DNA from 2 places in the Companilactobacillus heilongjiangensis genome. Region 2 is predicted to be linked to the other one. Evidence: predicted binding sites of a transcription regulator. Region 2 holds the regulator's gene; the other holds the start of a gene.

Region 1 (10,834 bases), 1.3 Mb from region 2:
TTGAAAAACAAGTTTTTAATAATTTCCGGTGCTAAAATAACACCAAACCAAAACACAAATGTTTTATAGAACTCATGATTAAATCTTCTCTTCTTTAATTTCATCATTATTAGTACTCCTTTCAAACTGTTTTCATTTCAATAGATTGCCTAATTTGCTATTCAAAATCTTTATATAAACTAAATATAAAGATAATTTCAATTAAATTAGAAAAACATCCTGAATAATGTCAAATAACATCACAAGCACATTTTTAACAATTGTCATCGGTTCAGGAAGAATATTAGCCCTATTCAAGACATTTCATCCCCACTTATGGTCATCGACGTATTATACAGATAGGAAAAGAGGTTATAGAAATGGACGATACAACCCTATTTAATTTAATCGATGATTCTTATGACGAAGATCTTTCAAATCAACCCGCCGACTACAAAAAGTGTCTTTTACAAGGTGCTGAGGAGCTGAACAATGGCAATAGTAATATTAGCGTATGTTTAACTATCTATCAGGGTTATCACAATAATTTCATTGTTCCAATGACACTGCCGCCTAAGAATAGAGAACTATATCAATATATTAAAAATAAACTTAACGACCCTAGCCAAAAGACAATGCGTGATGCCAACTTAGGCTACGGTTTGATTGCGACACACTTTACCTTTGGTCCATTAAATTAAAAATTTCTGAGTCTTCAAAAATAAGGGTTGTGACATAACTATTTTTGTCTTAAGTATGCAGCATAAACGTGTAACAAAACATGACTTTTTCCACTTAAAACAAATGGCTCCAACAATCCAAAATCATGTTGTGAAAACTTTCTTAGATTTAGTTTTTTTATGCTCTTTTTCACATGGAACTTGCCAAAGCACCATGTGAAAAGGCTTTCGTAAAAATAAAAGAATATTCTATTATTCTTAGGATTTAACATGAAAGAAGTGATATCTGATGATGATGTATCCATATTTGAAATTAGGCCCTAGAGATGGAGTCTTGTTGATTTCAGTTTTTATTATGTTAGGTTTAACACTAGTTTTTAAATGGTCTATATGGGAATTTTTATTCTCAGTTGTTGCAGTCATAATTTCGTTCTTAGCGGGAAACATGAAATCAAATGATAAGAACGTGCTTGCTTTCTTGAAGAAATAGTTTGAATTGGGACAGGATACTCTGAATTATTGCAGATTCCAGACCTATGTAAAAAATCATTAATATTCAAAGAATGATCTTTTCCCATAACAAAACCAACTTTCATCATAAGCGTATACTCAATTATTAAAATGTAAGAGAAAAGAAATAGAGTCATCATCAACTTGAATAATCCAATTGATGATGACTCTATTTTTTTTAACCAAACTTGAGAAAGAACCCTAATTATTAGCAACTTTAACCTTAAATAGACAAATATACCTTATTAAACCAGCTAGAAATAACTTTTCATCAACCATCATTTGGTCACAACTACTAATGTACATTCTGTTAGGCATTGCCTTATTTCGCCCTTAGTTTAAATAGTATAATACAATTATTAAGTGAAGGACGTTGTTCTGTTAAATAACGTTAGAAGAAATTTGATGCTTCTGATAGTCGAAACAAGGAGACTTAATTATGAGAAAAGAAAATGAATTCGATAAGATGTTAGAAAAAGCAGAGAAAACCAATTTACAAAAACTGATGGATGAATCAATGTACAATCCAGATCCAGATAAAAGAAAGGTATACGAAACCCTATATACGTATGCCCTCGACAAACGTCAAGAAAAGTTGATTCGAAGCAAAGAATTTGTGATTTAATATGCGTAAAAACAATATATTATCGTTGCAGGAATTAACGGTGCTGATAAAAGTACTCTGTATCGACTTCTTAGACTGTCACTGAAAGCTTCAAGGGTTGTTTGGGTTCAACTTGTATTTGCCAAAGCACCTATATGAAAGGGTTTTCACAAAAAATAAAAGAAATGTTATACTGTTCTTAGGATTTAAAATGAAGGAAGCGATACCGGATGATATATTCGTATATAAAATTAGGCCCTAGAGATGGGATTATGTTAATTTCAGTTTTTATTATGTTAATTTTAACACTAGTTTTTAAATGGTCAGTATGGGAATTTTTGTTCTCAATTGTTGCAGTCATAATTTCGTTCTTAGCGGGAAACATGAAATCAAATGATAAGAACGTGCTTGCTTTCTTGAAGAAATAGTTTGAATTGAAACAGGATACTCTGAATTCTTGTAGATTCCAGACCTATTCTTAATCATTAAAGTTTTAAGCACATTATTATTGAAAGAAAAGACGCAACATAATGACATCTATCGAATTATCAGTATGCTGCATTCCTTTATATTCTTAATATTAGAAAAAATAATTTGATATAAAAAAATAGACCCCACACGAGGTCTATTTTTTATATCTGTCCAACTTCAACGGAAGCGTCATTAGACAATTTCTTCTGTAAATATTTTTCCATTTCTTTATAGGAAATATTGAAATTCATTTCCACTTGTTGTGGTCGTTTAGTGTTAAAAATCACTGCTACCTTTGGCTTACGTCCATCAATTTCGATTGGAATCAACGTTACGTGAACTACTGAAGCATAATCTAACACACCCGAATAGAAACCGTTCAAGACGATTTTCTTTTCGCCGACACCTCCGACACCATTCATGATATTTAACAACATGAACAACGCTACCATGACGATGTACGACAATTGATTGGTTGGTGAAACTAACAACCATGCGCCGATGAAGGCCGCAAAGATTAATGATGAAACTTTATAAATCGATCTGATTTCAATCTGTGATTGCCAATAAACATTAAAGACAGCACCGAGAAAAAAGATGACATCAACTATTAATAGTATTGTACTCATTTAATTTATCCCTTTTCTAGTCATTATAATTAATCTGATTTTATTTTCAAAAATACTTATGGACTAAGTTTAACAGTAAATCGACTACTGAGGTAATAGCCCAATTCTATCTCTTTGAATCAGTCTGTACAGCCGATTAATACGCTCAGCTCCACGGACAGCCCATCTATTTACTACCTATATTGTATCGTACTTAGGAGGTAAATTCATGATAGTACTCTTTTATTGGTCAAATGCATATTTGTGTTCAGCCAATTTCATAAAATATCATAAATTAATCTATTTTATAAAAGCTCAGAAACACCTTGACATCAACTTCCATCTAGTTTTTATTAGGTAGCCTTAATTTTTTTGTTTATAGGGTTTAAAGTCGGTCTCTAACATGATATTATATCTGGAGACAAAAAAAGGGGGATATAAGCTTGAGTGAAAAAAATAAAAAGCACGAAAGCCTTATTCATTATGCTAACGGCCCTTCCTTGGAAGAAATTAACGACACCGTTGAAGTTCCGACTGATGCTGGTTTCTTTAAAACCCTATTAGCATATAGTGGTCCCGGCGCATTAGTTGCCGTGGGTTACATGGATCCAGGTAACTGGGTTACATCAATTGCCGGTGGGGCACAGTTTAAGTACAAATTACTATCCGTTATCTTGATTTCTAGTTTGATTGCGATGCTTTTGCAATACATGGCAGCTAAACTAGGCATTGTGACCGGAAGAGATTTGGCTCAATTAACTAGAGATAGAAGTTCCCGTGTGGGTGGCTTTATCCTTTGGGTAATTACTGAGTTAGCCATAATGGCAACTGATATTGCAGAAATTATTGGTTCCGCAATCGCGTTGAAATTACTATTCAATATACCGGTACTCTGGGGTGTCATCATCACCGCCTTTGACGTATTGTTACTACTGGTATTAATGAAGTTAGGTTTTAGAAAAATTGAGGCTATCGTGGCCACATTAATCATGGTTATTCTCTTTGTATTCTTATATGAAGTTATCCTAGCAAGACCAGATATGGGCCAAATGGTCGTCGGTTTTGTGCCTGATCCAAAAATTTTACAAAACCAAAGCATGCTTTACCTATCATTAGGTATCGTTGGTGCAACGGTTATGCCACATAATCTTTACCTGCACTCTTCAATTTCACAGGCCAGAAAATATGACCGTAGCGATTCAAAGAGTGTTCATCAAGCCGTTCGTTTCTCAACTTGGGATTCAAACATTCAATTAACTTTAGCTTTCATCGTTAATACTTTGCTATTACTATTGGGAGCCGCTTTATTCTATGGTACAAACAGCGATTTAGGACGTTTCGTTGACTTGTTCAATGCACTTCAAGATCCTAAAGTTGCTGGTGCAGTTGCCAGTCCCGTTCTAAGTATTCTCTTCGCGGTAGCACTTTTGGCTTCTGGTCAAAATTCAACTATCACCGGAACACTTTCAGGACAAATCGTTATGGAAGGTTTCGTCCACATGAAGATGAAACTTTGGGTACGAAGAGTTATCACACGTTTGTTGTCAATTCTTCCAGTTATCACCTTCGCCATTATGTATAACGGCAACGAAGCCAAAATCGAATCACTTTTGACATTCTCACAAGTATTCTTGAGTGTCGCATTACCATTCTCGATTTTCCCATTGATTAAATTCACTAGTAACAAGGAATTGATGGGCGAATTTGCTAATAATAAATTTGTCGAGTATTTAGGATATTTCATCGCTATTGTACTGACAATCCTTAATGTTTGGTTGATTTATACTACATTTGTTCCTAGCGTGTAGAAAAATTCCGCCTCCGGTTGTGAGGATAGTCAGCCTGCCATGAGACCGGTGCGAGCCAAGGTCTCGCGCCTCGATTTTGAGCTTCGCAAAGTACGCGAATCTCAAAATACGTCTGTGTTGTAAGGACAGAAAACCACTGTCCTAACGACACTTTCATGGCTGGCAGACTACCTCACAACCTCCGGCTAAGTTATCTGTTCAATATTTATTTCATACTCGAAATTAAAAGAGGTCATGCAATTCTTGGAAATTAATCCAATAATTGCATGGCTTTTATTTTTGATTTTGAAATACTTGAAGAATAGAAGAAAAAATTAATCATGAATCCAATGAGTCGGAAGTGCTGAGAATATTTACCGGCTGTGGTAGTGAAGTTAGAGCTTTAGCTCTTACTCCACCGGGCGAGTTTGGAGACTTACCGGTCTATGGTAAGGCTTCAAACCGAGGTTCGAGACCGCACTGTGGCTCGGGCCGTTCCGCATAGCAGGTAAATGTTCTCAGCACTGGAGATGGTCAAATTTTTGGTAGCCTAATTGTCAACTTATGATATAATCTGGTATCATCAAACTAATAAAACAAATAGAAAGTAAGGAATGTTGATTGAATGCACTTATAAATATGTATGGTCCATTCTTTGATCTCCATAACTGGGCAACAGTTATCGAGTCGGGGGAAGATTGGTTAGTTATTTTATCTTTGGTAGTCATGGAATGTATGTTGTCCGTTGATAACGCGGTTGTTTTAGCAGCTCAAACACAGTCATTACCTAACAAAGTTGAACAAGAAAAGTCACTATTTTACGGACTTTTCGGTGCTTATATTTTTAGATTTTTAGTAATCGGGATTGGTGTGTATTTAATCGATTTCTGGTGGATTAAGGTCCTCGGCGCAGGTTACCTCTTCTACCTATTCTTGAATCACTTCTTTTTCAACAAAAACAAGCAAGTTTCTGAAGCTCCAACTGAACGTAAAGAGAATGCTTTAGAAAAACATTTGCACATCTCACGCTTCTGGCAAGTTGTCATTTCAATTGAGTTGATGGATATCGTCTTCTCAATCGATTCAGTTTTGGCATCATTGGCAGTTTCAAGCAACCCAGTAATCGTGCTAATCGGTGGTATGATTGGGATTCTAGCAATGAGAGGAATCGCTGAAATGATTATGGGACTTATGAGTAAAATTCCAGAACTAAACGGAATGGCATACTTCCTGATACTTTTCATCTCAGTCAAATTGTTCCTATCAATACCAGCAATCGATATTGAAATTCCCAACCTAGTCTTCGTAGGTGTCTTAATCACAGCAATCATCGTCACATTGATTATTCATCAAATCAACAATAACAGAGCTCCAAAGAGCAAAAAAAAATAGTCTCCTAAAGGAGGCTATTTTTTTATTTATTTTTTTCTTTTTTAACAAAACCCTAGTTTATTGATTACCCTAAAAAATCCAGTAAATCTAGCCTCCGGGAGCCAGTGATTTCACCAGCAGTGAAGGTTAAGTTAGAGCTTTAGCTCTTACTCAACAGACGCCTTTTGAGACGTGGTTTTCGGCTCAAAAGCGAGGTTCGAGACCTTGGCTCGAACCGGTCTCACAGCAGGCGAAAATCACTGGCTCTCGGAGGGCGGCATGTTTATTTATTTTGAAGTTTAGAATGCTTCAATCCATAAACTAGATAAACCACTATTCCGATTGCAATCCAGATTCCCACACTAATTTTAGAAATTGCAGGCAACATTAACAAGAAATACAAACTGGCTAATCCAGCAAAGATTGGTAACACTGGATAAAATGGCATTTTGAAACCATCATTTGGAATATCCTTACGTTTTCTCAAGAAAATAATACCGAATGAAATGAAGACAAAGGCCAACAGTGTTCCAGCATTAATCAATGACGTTAATTCCGTTAATGGAACCATTCCAGCGAAAAATGCTTGTACAATTGCGGCAACCCAGACAGCGTTTCTAGGTACAGAGAACTTTTCGTCCACCTCACCCATTTTTTCTGGCAATAATCCATCACGTCCGAGCGCATAAACTAGTCGTGAACCACCGAAGAACATCGTCAATAATGATGTAAAAATTCCGACTAATGCTCCAACGGTAATCAACTTATTCCATGTGTCCAAGTGGACAACTTTCAACGCATAAGCTGCGGGATCATCAACGTTCAAGTCTTTATAGTTAACGATTCCAGTCAAGACGAAAGAAAAGCCAACATATAAAATTACGGCAACAACAACGGTTCCCAACACTCCACGAACAACATCTTTTTTAGGATTAATTGTTTCAGCCGAGTTAGCGGCCAAAGCATCAAACCCTACGAAGGCGAAGAAAACAGTCGCTGTGGCAGTTGAAATACCACCCATTCCAAATGGTTCTGTGTGAAATTGCTTGGGATAAAATGGCACGTAATTACTTGTTTTGATATAAAAGGCACCCACGATAATAAATAAAATAATAATGGCAACCTTAATTAAGACAGCAACATTTTCAACCTTTTTAGAAAGACTGGCTCCTTGGAGGATAATTGCGGCGATTATCAACACAATCAAAGTAGCAGACAAGTTGATTCCTCCCCTTCCAAAGGCCCCGCAGCAAGGAACTTAGGCATTTTAACGCCAAAAGCTCCCAAAATATTGTTATTAAAATATGAAGCAAATCCGACCGCTTCCGCAGAAACAGTTAAGAAATATTCCAAAATTAACGCCCAACCGAGAATCCATCCAACGATTTCTCCATAAATAACCGCTCCGAATGAATACGCCGATCCGGCAACTGGCATCGCTGATGAAAATTCAGCATAAGCCATTCCCACAAAACCAGAAACAATCGCAGCAATTAGGAAAGCTATCGTAACAGCTGGTCCTGCGTGCAATGCAGCCTCGTGTCCGGGAAGAATAAAAATACCTGTACCAATTACAGCACCAATTCCTAAAGATAGTAAATCTCTGGCGCCAAGACTCTTTGTCAGTCTGGAATCGGCTTCGAGATACGTATCGACCGATTCCTTCTTAAAGACATTTTTCATGAATTTTCTCCTTAAAACTGCGTAACCAAAATTACACTAAGTCTAAAGTCTACTACAATTTTTTTCATGAAAAAAGATATTTTGTGCAGAAAATGTAAACAATTGTTCAATTTCACTTCACAGTCCACATAAAATACTGTATTTCCGCCTCCGGTCACCAGTAATATATAGTCTGCTGTGAGGACCGGCCCGAGCCAAAGAACGGTCTCGAGCCTCGATTTGAAGCCCTGCCACAGCCCAGCAGGTCTTCAAAGTCGTCCGTGGTGTAATTGCTAAAGCAATAACGCCACCTTCACTGCATACTATATATTACTGGTAACCTACGGCTATTGTATTTTCGACTTTAAATTTATTGAAATATTCATATTATTTTCAGTAAACGCAGATATTCTTGATTTACATAATGTGATTAATAAAAGGTTAGAAAAAAACATACAACGAAAAAAAGCCAGACAACTCCAATATTGGAATTACCTAACCCTCAATTTATGAATAATATTTTAATTTCTTAATAACAAATGCATAGGATACTCGTTAATTTACGCCAAAAAATCAAACTAGTCTTCAGGCGCTAGACCTTGGCTCGCACCAGTCTCACAGCATAAAGACTACCTCACACCCAAAGACGGAACATCCTACTTACCCTCAGTACGATACTTTGTTGGTGCGACCCCAGTGTATTTTTTGAATGTCTGACTGAAATAACTCAGACGTGTGAATCCCAGTGAATCGGAAATGTCGTTGACACTCTTGTCTGACTCCTTCAACAGCAGCATTGCCTTTTGAATTTTACGGGCATTCAAATAAACGGAAAAGCTCAAACCAGTTTCACGCTTAAACAATTTGCTAAAATAGTAATCCGATAAATAAACTTTACTAGACACCTGATCCAATGTTAGTCGCTTATTCAAATTGCTATCAATATATTCGATTGCTGAAATGATAGAGCTATTTGACGTTGACATGACTTTGATTTGTTGCAAAGCATGCCCCTCACTATCCGCCAATTCATCCATTGCCTCGTTGACATCTAAGGAATATCTAATAACAAAGTTATCGATTCCCCGATCTTTAATAATCAATTTGGCAACGCTTTCTGCCATATTACGCAAAAAAAGAACATGTTCCTGTAATTGCTGCATGGCACGAAGATGTTCTTCATTCGTACCCTTTTGAATATCCTTAGCCACGCAGACTTTACCCACTCGTTGATTGATACTACTGATTCGTAACGGTGCATCAGCGTATTCTAAATTATACTTAAATTTATTGACACTTAATTTGGATAAGTCAGTCATTTTATTCATCCTGGTCAAAGCACTGCCTTCTGCCAAGTCACCAAATATACCCGCCTGTAAATGGTCGTCTGTGCCCAAGACAAATACAGCGATGTCATTTGTTTGTGCGTAAGACTGCAACAAGCGGATAATCACTTTTTCATTGCTAGATAATAAAGACTGTAAATCAAATTCTTCCATAATTATTAGCCAACCAATCTACAATATTTAAATCTTCGAATTTAGATATTCCATTAGGACTACCGCATCATTATGTTCCTCATCTTTAGCGCTAAATAATATAAGAACATCTTGTTTTTCTAATGCCGTTTTTAAATTTGTCAAAAACTCTTCTGTGTAAGGATTTGCATTTATTTCTGCTAAATACTTTGTTTTAAAGTCCGCGTATTTTTCAGGATCATGACTGAACCACTTGCGCAATTCGGCAGTTGGAGCAATTTCTTTAGCCCAAAGGTCCAAATCTGCTCGAACTTTTGAGATGCCACGAGGCCAAAGACGATCCACAAGAACTCGATATCCCTCAGGCAATTCCTTGTCATAAATACGTTTCATAATCAACTTAGTCATTTTTGATAACCTTCTCTCATCCATTTTAATTGTATCACAGGAATTACTAATGATTTTTGTTAATTTTTTGACTAATTTAGCACTCGACAATCAAGAGTGCTAAATTCTTGAATTCTATCCGAGACGATTTTACAATGTATTTGTAATAAAGGGAAAGGAAGTAACATAGTATGACAAATGAAATTATGGATCGTAATAATTTGATGAGAAACTGGTTCAACAATGATTCGTGGATGAACAATTTTCCATCTATATTTGACAACAATTTCCCAGAGGACTCAACTCTAAAAACTGATATTAAGGAAACAGATAAGAATTATGAGGTCCATGTGGATATGCCGGCATTTGATAAGAAGGATATTGACATCAATTATGAAAATAATGTTTTAACAGTTAGTGGCCATCGTGATAGTTTCAATGATCACAATGATAAGAACGGTGACATGATTATGAGTGAACGTTCAAGCGGCCGCTTTATGAGACAATATCACTTGCCAGCAGTCGATACTAAAAATATCAAAGCTAATTATGACAAGGGTGTCTTGATGATTGATCTTCCAAAGTTGGAAAACAAGGTTGATTCTGGACATCACGTTGATATTGACTAGTTTTTCTTGAACTGCCGCCTCCGGTTGCCAGAGATATTTCGTCTGCTGTGAGGACCGATTCGAGCTAAAGCTCTAACTCCACCTTCACCGCTGGTGAATATCTCTGTCAGCCTACGGCTAATGTTTTGAAATTAATCAGTTAGATTTTTGAAACATAAATAAATTTGGTCGAAAGTATTTTTTAACATTTTTAATACTTTCAGCCTTTAAAACTTAGTATCAATTTAACTTCGACTTTTCAAATGAGTCTAACAATCTTAAGAATTTAGATTGTCAGGCTCTTTTTTTGATCTCATTTATATATTTCGAAGTCTTGATAAACTCTAATCCAGAAATACACTAGCCAGAGGTTTTCAGCAATTTAGTTACGCAATGACGGTGGCGTTATTGCTTTAGCAATTACACCACGGACGTGTTTTGAGATTTGCGTACTTTGCGAAGCTCAAAATCGAGGTTCGAGACCGCTTTCTGGCTCTGGCCGGTTCCCATAGCGTAAACTAAATTGCTGAAAACTGGAGGCGAAACTCTACAAAATGTAACTTTTGGCACCAAATTCACAAAATCTTCACATTTTCAGAATATTTAATTCATAAAGATTCAGTATTATATAAATTGTAGATGAGAGATATAAGTAATCCCTTTTCTCACCCCCTATAACATATATATTT
Region 2 (10,834 bases):
ACATACACACGTTACAGCTGGTGAAGCTGGTGGTATTACTCAACATATCGGTGCTTATCAAGTACGTCTTAAAGATAGATTGATTACATTCTTGGATACTCCAGGACACGCTGCCTTTACAAATATGCGTGCTCGTGGTGCTGATATCACTGATATCGTTATCCTTGTTGTTGCAGCTGACGATGGTGTTATGCCACAGACTATTGAAGCTATCAACCATGCTAAGGCCGCAAATGACCCTATCATCGTAGCCATCAATAAGATTGATAAGCCGGGTGCTAATCCACAACACGTTACTGAAGAACTTATGAAATATGACCTTGTTCCTGAAAGTTATGGTGGAGATACTATCTTTGTTAATATTTCAGCCAAAATGGGAACAAACATCGATGAATTGCTAGAAATGATCTTGCTTGAATCAGATGTTTTGGAATTGAAAGCTAACCCTGAACAAAAAGCTATCGGTACTGTTATCGAAGCTAAGTTGGACAAGGGCCGTGGACCTGTTGCTACATTGCTTGTACAACAAGGTACATTGCATGTTGGAGATCCAATTGTTGTTGGTAATACCTTCGGTCGTGTTAGAACAATGACAAACTACAACGGTAAAGACATTGAAGCTGCTAAGCCATCAGAGCCAGTTGAAGTTACTGGTCTAAATGATGTGCCAGAATCAGCTGATAAGTTCGTTGTCTTCGATGATGAAAAGACAGCTCGTGCAGCCGGTGAAGAACGTGCTAGTCGTGCCCTTCAAAAGGAACGTCAAAACACAAATCCTGTTACACTTGATAACTTATTCGAAACAATGAAAGAGGGAGAACTTAAACAAGTCGACGTTATTATTAAAGCCGATGTACAAGGTTCTGCTGAAGCCATTGCCGGAAGTTTGAAGAAGATTGAAGTTAAAGGCGTTCGTGTCAATATCATTCACTCTGCCGTTGGTGCTATTACTGAAAGTGATGTTAACCTTGCTTCTGCAAGTAATGCTATCATCATTGGATTTAATGTTCGTCCAACAGCTCAAGCTAAAGTTCAAGCTAAGGATGAAAATGTTGATATTCGTCTACACAGAGTTATTTACAAAGCTATCGATGAGATTGAAGCAGCCATGAAGGGTATGCTTGAACCTGTCTATGAAGAAAAGATTACTGGTAACCTAACAGTCCGTGAAACATACAATGTTTCTAAGATTGGTACAATTGCTGGTTGTTACGTTGATAGTGGTAAGATTCAACGTGATAGTGGTGTCAGACTTGTTAGAGATGGCGTAGTTGTCTACGAAGGCAAGCTTGCTTCACTTAAACGTTTCAAGGACGACGTCAAAGAAGTCGGTTCAGGATTCGAATGTGGTATCACAATCGAAAACTACAACGATATTAAGATTGGCGACGAAGTTGAAGCTTACGTAATGGAAGAAGTTCCTGTAAAGTAAACTCGTAATTTAAATGATAATTAAAATAAAGTCACGATGTTTAATAAACATTTTGACTTTATTTTTTTGGAATCATGGTGTGATATAATCAAGCAGTGATGAATAAATAGAGAATTACTGGCAAGTAGTGTTAGTTAAGTATTCCGTCTCCAGAACTAAGAAATATTCACTGGCTGTGCGGACCGGTCCGAGCCAAAAGGCGGTCTCGAACCTCGGTTTGAAGCCTTGCAAGAAACGCAAGTCTCCAAACACGCCCGGTGGTGTAAGAGCTAAAGCTCTAACACCACTTCCACTGCCCACAAATATTTCTTAGTTCTTCCGACTAGTTTATTTTTGTTGAGTTTGTCATAAGAAAACTCAAGGTTTTGAATTTGTAGTTGTATCCAATTGAAACCGATACTAAAAATAATTAATAACTAGCACCATATATTGACATAAATAGATATATTAAATAACGTAGGAGGTACGATATGGTTAAACATCGTATTGGTCGTGTGGAACAAGAAATCCAAAAAGAAGTTAACGACATTCTTTTGAAACGTGTTCGTGATCCAAGAGTTCAAGGCGTAACAGTTACAGGTGTTGAAATGACAGGTGATTTGCAACAAGCAACCATCTACTACAGCATTCTTTCTGAAAAAGCTAGTGACGTCGAAAAGACACAAGCAGGTTTAGATAAAGCTAAAGGATTGATCAGACGTGAGCTTGGTCAAAAATTGACTTTGTACAAAGTTCCTGAATTGGAATTCAAACAAGATCAATCAATTCGCTATGGTGAAAAGATTGATAAGTTGATTGCTAAGTTACATCAAGACGAAGCTAATCGTTAATTAATTGGATTATGACGTTTCCAGAGTAGATAATATTCATCTTTGGGGACTATAATAAAATTACGAATTTTAGTTTTGAATCAAAATAAAAAATCAGGTTTTCTTAGATAAATATCTAGGAACTCCTGATTTTTTTGTTTTAATTAAGTATGCCGTCTCCAGAGCTGGGAAATATTCTCAAGCTGTGCGGAACGGCCCGAGCCAAATTGCGGTCTCGGGCCTCGGTTTGAAGCCTTGACACAGTTCGTCAAGGCTCCAAACACGTCCGGTGGTATAGGTGCGAAAGATTCCTTTCGTATCTATACCACTACCACGGCACACAAATATTTCCCAGCTCTTCCGACTAATTAATCGGTATTAGTTGAGTATAAAAGTATTTAAGCTGTTTTAGGATATGAAATATTCATAGTGGGTTATCAACTTATCGTGTGGGTGTCAGTGATGGAGCCCGCAATGATAGGTGAGAGACCTTGGCTCGAACCGGTCCCACCGCAGGTTCTATCACTGACACCCGCATGCGGCAATCGCCAAATAACACAATCCTCTACCTTTTTCCCCCAAATACTAGTAAAATTGTTGATGATATTACACAGATACGGAGATTATTATGGACGGAGTAATTCCATTAAATAAAGAAATCGGACAAACTAGTTCTGATTATGTTTATAAATTAAGAAAAATACTACATACGAGAAAAATTGGCCACACAGGGACACTAGATCCACTAGTCAATGGAGTTTTGCCAATTTGTGTGGGACAGGCTACTAAACTGGTAAACACGCTGACAGGCTCTCCTAAAGAGTATGAAGGTGAAATCACCTTGGGGAAGTCGACAACTACTGAGGATCGTGAAGGGGAGACTGTTGACGAACAAAAATTAACTAAGCCTTTTACGATTGATGAATTGAATCCAATTTTTGAAAAGATGACTGGCGATTTAACACAGATTCCACCAATGTTTTCTGCTGTTCGAGTAAATGGTAAGAAACTCTACGAATATGCTCGAGCTGGACTTGAAGTTGAACGGCCAGAAAGACACATTCATATTTACGACTTTCATATTATGGGTGAACCCGTTTTTGACGAGGCAACTGGTTATCAGACTATCAAATTCCACGTTAAGTGTTCAAAAGGAACTTATGTCAGGACATTGGCGGTTGAATTTGGTCACATGCTTGATTTACCAGCCTTTATGTCACAATTAACACGTGTTAAGAGTGCCGGCTTTCCTATTGAAGAGACTTTCACGATTGGTCAAATTTCAGACATGATGGATAATGAAGACTACAGCTTTTTAAGATCAATCGATGACGTACTAACAGACGTTCCTAGTTATGAGTTAAATGACGAAGAGTGGGAAGTTCGTGTGTTACATGGTGGATTCTTAGAAGCAGTTGATTCTGACAAAACTAAGCAATTACGTGTACAAAGAGATGGCGTTACGAAAGCTCTTTACAAGTATGATAAAGTAAGAGATATGTGGGTTCCTGATTTAATGTTATTGAAAAATAATTAGTGACTGACTTATTCATAAAAATTTAATTAGCACGTTAGTCGCTGGTTTCATATTTTGAAATTGGAAGCGGCAATATAAATAAAAGAGATAAAAAATGCAGATTATAAACGTTAAACATCCGTTATTGGAACAACAACGCCCAGCAAGTGACACAGTCTTGATAATGGGATTCTTTGATGGCGTGCACTTAGGACATCAGAAGGTTATTAAAACTGGTGTTGAATTAGCTCATGAACGCAACCTCAAGGCTGTTTTGATGACGTTTGACTGTTCTCCAAGAACGATTTATCAACATGAAACAGATTTTAAGTATTTATCAACTATGCAACGTAAAGCTGAATTAGTAGAACAATTAGGGGTGGATTACCTCTATTTTGTTCATTTTACTGACGATTTTGCGCACTTAAAGCCACAAGATTTTGTCGATCAATATATGGTTGGCCTCAAGGCTAAGTTTGTTGTAGCTGGATTTGACTATACTTATGGCAAGAAAGATATTGCCAATATGCAAAACCTGCCAAATTATGCTCAAGGCCGCTTTGAAACAGTCACAGTCCCTGAGCAATTGATTGATGGACAAAAAATTGGTTCAAGTGCTATCAAAGAGTTTATTTTGCAAGGTCATATGGGTACTGCTAATGAATTTCTGGGTTATGTCTACCAAAACCAAGGGACAGTCATTCACGGCTTGCAAAGAGGTCGGACACTGGGCTATCCCACGGCCAATTTGGCAGTCGATGGTTCACAAGTAATACCAGCCATTGGTGTCTATGCCACGCGGATGAAAATTGACGGTGTCTGGTATAACGCCATGACCTCAGTTGGCTATAATGTGACGTTCAAAGAAAATACCGGTGTGACGATTGAGACTAATATCTTCGACTTTGATCAGGATATTTATGGCAAACACGTCGCTATTGAATGGGTCCGTTATTTACGTGGCGAGGTTAAATTTGACGGTGCTGATGGTTTGGTTAAACAATTGGAACTTGATAAGAAGAATTCTATTAAAGCTTTACAAAAATAATGGGGCTGTGATGTGACTATTTTCACCTCAAACTTGCAACAAAGCATAGCTTTTCAGCTTAAAACAAATAGCTCCAGCAATCCAAAATCGGATTACTGGAGCTATTTTCCTTAATGCTCGAAAGCTGACCATGTTTTGTCACAATCTCAATATTTAAAATAATTTAGAATCAATAGCTCGAGTGATCTGTGTTTTTGGCAGTGAGTGATGTTCTTCTAAGATTTCGTCTTGCTTGTTTAATTCATTCAAAAGGGCGGCAATTGTTGGATTGGTTTTGGACATCTTCTTAATCTGTTCCATTCTGACTGCTTGGTCGTATTCCTTATTCAATTGTTTGAAAATAAGTTCACGATTGGTCAGTTCTTTATGTACACCATATGCTTGTCCTTCACGGTGCATAAGTTGTTCTTTAGTAATAACTGCTAATATCGGACGGGTGGCGCGTGTGGGCTCTTCGTTGATATCTACTTCAGTAACAACAGCAGGGACAACGACCGTGTCATTGTATCCAGAATTTGGAACGATAACTAAATCACCAACTGCAACTTTGAAGCCACGGCTAACGTAGCTGTATTGATCTCCAGAAGTTAAAATGTCCCAAGGTTTTTCAAGTAGTTCTTCATAAGATCTGGAAGCAAGAAATTTTACACCAATAATTTGATTGAGCATAATTTACCTCGTGTTGATTGGATTTTTCCTAAATCTTACCATAGAATGCCAAATTTAAAATAATCGCTGAAAAATTAGAGAAATTGAGCGTGCATACTTGACACTAATAGGATAGATTGTTATATTTTACATTGTTAGCACTCAGGTATGAATAGTGCTAAAAAGGAGGACGGTATAATGCTATCACAACGTCAAGATGCTATCTTGAGAGAAGTCGTGCGCATATTTACAGATACCGGCCAGCCGGTTGGTTCGAAGACATTGATGAATGAATTACCTTTCCATGTAAGTTCTGCGACAATCAGAAATGAAATGGCAATGCTAGAGGAAGTTGGTTATCTCGAGAAAACCCATCTTTCATCTGGTAGAATTCCTTCAGCGATGGGATACCGCTATTATCTTGATCATTTGGTACAGCCTACAAGCGTGCCACAAGATATTGCGCAGAGAATTGACGATGATTTTGGCAAAACATATCACCAAATTGATGATATTATTGAACAATCTGCCAAGATTCTATCTCATCTGACCAGTTACACAGCTATCACTTTAGGTCCTGAGAGCAGTTCAATCCTTTTAACAGGTTTTAGAATTGTTCCTTTGAACCCACATCAACTTATGGCAATCATCGTTACAAGCGATAATAATGTTGAGAATAATATTTATACAATAGATGATGATTTTGATACTTCTTTAATTGAAAAAATTGTTAACATCGTAAACGACAAGTTAGTTGGACAGCCTTTACCAAAGGTTATTCAAATGTTGCACAACGATGTGCCAGCAATTCTTTCCGAGTATATGTACTCATCCGACGGACTGTTGGATATGATGGATCAGCTTTTCAAAAAGGCTGGTGCCGAGAAGTATTATGTCGACGGACAATTGAATCTTTTGAATTATGCAAACAATGATGATCTATCGCAAGTTCAGTCGCTGTTTTCAATTATGAATCAGAGTACTGATTTGAGAAAATTACTAGATCCTAGCATTTCTGATGACGGCATTCGTGTTCGTCTCGGAAGTGAATTAGGTAGTGATGCGTTGAAAAATTACAGTATCATCACTGCAAATTACGATGTTGGACATCATGGAAAAGGTGTTATTGCCTTACTTGGCCCAACAACCATGCACTATTCACAATTGATTGGTTTGCTCGGAGAATTTAGAGTTGAATTAGCCAAAAGACTAATTGATTATTATTCAAGGTATGATGATTCTTGAAATTTTTAGGAGGAAGTAATGGCAGATAAAGAAACAGACCAGAATTTGAAGACTTCTAAAAAAGAAGCAGCTCCAAAGACTGATGCAAAAGCTGCAACGAAAGCTAAAGCAGAACAGGCTAAGAAAATCGATCCCAAAGATAAAGAAATTGCGGATTTGAAGAAAAAGAATTCTGACTTAGAAGACAATCTTTTAAGAAGCCAAGCAGAAATGCAAAATATGACCAAACGTCATAGCAAGGAAGTCGCTGACATCCTTAAATATGATGGTCAAAAGTTGGCCACAGAAATTCTACCTGTTTTGGATAATCTTGAACGTGCTTTGAGTGTTGAAGCTGACGATGATGCCAGCAAGCAACTAAAAAAGGGCATTGAAATGGTTCAACAACACATGGTTAAAGCATTTGAAAATAATCATGTGACAGCAATTGACGGTGTTGGTGAGAAATTTGATCCAATCTTTAGTCAAGCTGTTCAAACTGTTCCAGCCGATGATAAGCATGCTAAAAATACCGTTGTACAAGTTCTTCAAAAGGGTTATAAACTTGAGGATCGTGTACTTCGTCCAGCAATGGTTGTCGTTGCACAATAAATTAATAAATAAAAAAAATAAAAGAGGTTTAGGTTTATGTCTAAAGTTATTGGTATTGATTTGGGTACTACAAACTCTGCTGTAGCCGTTCTTGAAGGTGGCTCTCCAAAGATTATTACTAATCCAGAAGGCGCAAGAACAACTCCTTCAGTTGTTGCCTTTAAAGATGGTGAAATTCAAGTTGGTGAAGTTGCAAAGAGACAAGCAATCACTAACCCAGATACAGTTTCATCAATCAAGCGTCACATGGGTGAAGCAGGTTACAAAGTTACTGTAGCCGGCAAGTCATACACACCACAAGAAATTTCAGCATTCATTTTGCAACACATCAAGAAGTTCTCAGAAGACTACTTAGGTGAAAAAGTTACAGATGCTGTTATCACAGTTCCTGCATACTTCAATGATTCACAAAGACAAGCTACAAAGGATGCCGGTAAGATTGCTGGTTTGAATGTTCAACGTATCGTTAACGAACCAACAGCTTCAGCACTTGCTTATGGTCTAGATAATGATAAGGGTGACGAAAAAGTCCTTGTTTATGACCTTGGTGGTGGTACATTTGATGTTTCTGTACTTCAATTGGGCGATGGCGTCTTCGAAGTACTTTCAACAAATGGTGATACACATCTTGGTGGTGATGACTTTGACCAAAAGATTATCGATTGGTTAGTTGAACAATTCAAGGCTAAGAATGGCGTTGATTTGGGTCAAGACAAGATGGCTTTACAACGTTTGAAGGATGCTGCTGAAAAGGCTAAGAAGGACTTATCAGGTGTTGCTCAAACATCAATCAGTCTTCCATTTATTTCATCAGGTGCCAATGGTCCACTTCACTTGGAAGAAACTTTGACACGTGCTAAATTCGATGAATTGACATCAGACCTTGTTGAAAGAACAAAGATTCCTGTTGACAACGCATTGAAGGATGCTAACTTAACAAACTCTGACATTGACAAAGTTATCTTAAATGGTGGTTCAACACGTATTCCTGCTGTTCAAGATTCTGTTGCTAAGTGGACTGGTAAAGCACCAGATCACTCAATCAACCCTGACGAAGCCGTTGCTTTAGGTGCTGCTATTCAAGGTGGTGTTATCTCTGGTGATGTTAAGGATGTTGTTTTACTTGATGTTACACCTCTATCACTTGGTATCGAAACAATGGGTGGTGTCTTCACTAAGTTGATCGATAGAAATACAACTATCCCAACAAGCAAGTCACAAGTATTCTCAACTGCTGCTGATAACCAAAGTGCTGTTGATATTCACGTCTTACAAGGTGAACGTCCAATGGCTGCTGATAACAAGACATTAGGTCGTTTCCAATTGACTGATATTCCTGCTGCACCTCGTGGCGTACCACAAATCCAAGTTACATTCGATATCGATAAGAACGGTATTGTTAATGTATCTGCTAAAGATATGGGTACTAACAAGGAACAAAAGATTACTATCAAGAGTTCATCAGGCTTGAGCGATGAAGAAATCGACAAGATGATGAAGGAAGCTAAGGAACACGAAGAAGAAGATAACAAACGTAAGGAAGAGGTTGACGTTAAGAACGACGTTGAACAAACATTGTTCGCTACTGACAAGACTCTAAAAGACGTTAAGGGTAAAGTTTCTGACGATGAAATCAAGAAAGCTCAAGATGCTCGTGATGCTTTGAAGAAAGCTCAAGACTCTGGTGACCTTGAAGACATGAAGAAGAAACGTGACGATTTGAATAAGATTGTTCAAGACCTTTCTGTTAAACTTTATCAAAAGGCTCAAGAAGCACAACAAGCTAACGGTGCAAATGCCGATGGCGCAACTGGTTCAACTGATGGCAAGAAACCTAAAGACGACAATACCGTTGACGGCGACTTCTCAGAAGTAGATCCTGATAAAGATAAGAAATAATGATTGTGATAAAGAGCAGTGGTTTAATTACTAAAACCGTTTATGGTATAGTAAAAACAATAACTGCTCTTTTGAGCGTTAAAAAGGAATAAGACGTTTAGTCCTATTACATAAAGGTGATTTAATGGCAGATAAAAATCCATATGACGTACTCGGCGTTGATAAGAACGCTTCTGATGACGATATAAGAAAGGCATTCCGGAAACTTTCTAAAAAGTATCACCCCGACTTGAATAAAGCCCCTGATGCTGAAGCTAAGTTTAAGGAAGTTAATGCAGCCTACGAAATATTAAAAGACCCGCAAAAACGTGCTCAATATGATCAATATGGTTCTGCTGGTATGAATGGTGGTCAAGGTGGATTTGGCGGCTTCGGTGGTGGAGCTGGCTCTGATCAATTTGGTGGATTTGAAGATATCTTCAGCCAATTCTTCGGTGGCGGCGGCGCTGCTCGTCAAAATCCTAATGCCCCAAGACAAGGTTCCGACTTACAATATCGCATGGATTTAACTTTTGAAGAGGGAGTTTTCGGTAAGAAGACTAACATTTCCTACAATCGTGAAGAAGAATGTTCAACTTGTGATGGCTCTGGTGCAAAGCCGGGCACACATCCTGAGACATGTTCGAAGTGTCATGGTTCTGGTTTTGTTGAAGTCGATCGTCAAACTCCACTTGGCCGTATGCGTACAAGAGTTGTTTGTGATGTCTGCAATGGTACTGGTAAAGAAATCAAAGAAAAGTGCAACATTTGCCACGGTTCAGGTAAGGTAAATGAAAAGCACGAACTTAAGGTTACTGTTCCAGCTGGTGTTGAAGATGGACAACAAATGCGTCTTGATGGTCAAGGTGAAGCCGGAACAAACGGTGGACCTTATGGTGACTTGTACATCGTCTTTCACGTTGCTCCAAGCAAGGAGTTCAGACGTGACGGATCAACAATTTATGCATCAGTAAATATCAGTTTCCCACAAGCTACATTAGGTGATGATATCAAAGTCAACACAGTTCATGGACCTGTACAATTGAATATCCCTAGTGGTACTCAAACAGGTACAACCTTCAGACTTCGTGGTAAAGGTGCTCCAGTTCTAAACAGCAAGAGTATCGGTGACGAAAAAGTTACAGTTAATATCGTTACACCTCGTAAGTTGTCAGGCGAACAACGCAGTGCTTTGAAGAAATTCGCTGAAGCTGGTGGCGACAAGGTTAAAGAAAAAGATAGTAATTTTTTCAATAAAATAAAAGATGCTTTTAATGGCTAATAATTAATTAAGAAGAAGTGATGAACTTCTTCTTTTTTGATGTCTAGAACATCGGTGTACAATAGTGTAAAATAGACAGAATGAGAAAATTTCTGATAGAAGGGAACAATTTATGGATTTAGACCTCGATAAGTTAAAAGAAAGACAAAAAAGAATTCGTAATTTTTCTATCGTAGCGCATATCGATCATGGTAAATCAACGATTGCTGATCGAATTTTGGAAAGAACTAAAACAATATCAAAACGTGACATGAAAGCTCAAGTTCTGGATGACATGGACTTGGAACGTGAACGTGGTATTACAATCAAATTGAATGCGGTAGAACTTGAATATGAAGCAAAAGATGGACAGACTTACATCTTCCATTTAATCGATACCCCAGGA

The links. Region 2 encodes HrcA, which represses chaperone genes, less so after heat shock. Its sites were predicted from a motif close to TTAGCACTCNNNNNNNNNGAGTGCTAA; they were not measured.
Region 1: the regulator HrcA is predicted to act here: its motif matches at 9,635-9,661, upstream of JP39_RS00660 (Hsp20/alpha crystallin family protein).

What each region holds. Positions count from the first base shown of each region.
Region 1 is NZ_CP012559.1:157,880-168,713, reverse strand. Features, by position in the region: gene JP39_RS00715 (hypothetical protein) at 1-107, opposite strand, end outside; gene JP39_RS00710 (bacteriocin immunity protein) at 360-680, shown strand; gene JP39_RS00705 (protein Asterix) at 949-1,149, shown strand; gene JP39_RS00700 (hypothetical protein) at 1,609-1,794, shown strand; gene JP39_RS00695 (hypothetical protein) at 2,004-2,201, shown strand; gene JP39_RS00690 (hypothetical protein) at 2,406-2,873, opposite strand; gene JP39_RS00685 (Nramp family divalent metal transporter) at 3,296-4,660, shown strand; gene JP39_RS00680 (TerC family protein) at 5,261-6,031, shown strand; partial or broken gene JP39_RS00675 (APC family permease) at 6,294-7,693, opposite strand; gene JP39_RS00670 (AraC family transcriptional regulator) at 8,329-9,171, opposite strand; gene JP39_RS00665 (DUF488 domain-containing protein) at 9,199-9,558, opposite strand; gene JP39_RS00660 (Hsp20/alpha crystallin family protein) at 9,729-10,166, shown strand.
Region 2 is NZ_CP012559.1:1,440,908-1,451,741, reverse strand. Features, by position in the region: gene infB (translation initiation factor IF-2) at 1-1,432, shown strand, start outside; gene rbfA (30S ribosome-binding factor RbfA) at 1,903-2,262, shown strand; gene truB (tRNA pseudouridine(55) synthase TruB) at 2,870-3,778, shown strand; gene ribF (riboflavin biosynthesis protein RibF) at 3,873-4,805, shown strand; gene JP39_RS06555 (hypothetical protein) at 4,959-5,474, opposite strand; gene hrcA (heat-inducible transcriptional repressor HrcA) at 5,652-6,698, shown strand; gene grpE (nucleotide exchange factor GrpE) at 6,717-7,289, shown strand; gene dnaK (molecular chaperone DnaK) at 7,326-9,188, shown strand; gene dnaJ (molecular chaperone DnaJ) at 9,313-10,449, shown strand; gene lepA (translation elongation factor 4) at 10,562-10,834, shown strand, end outside.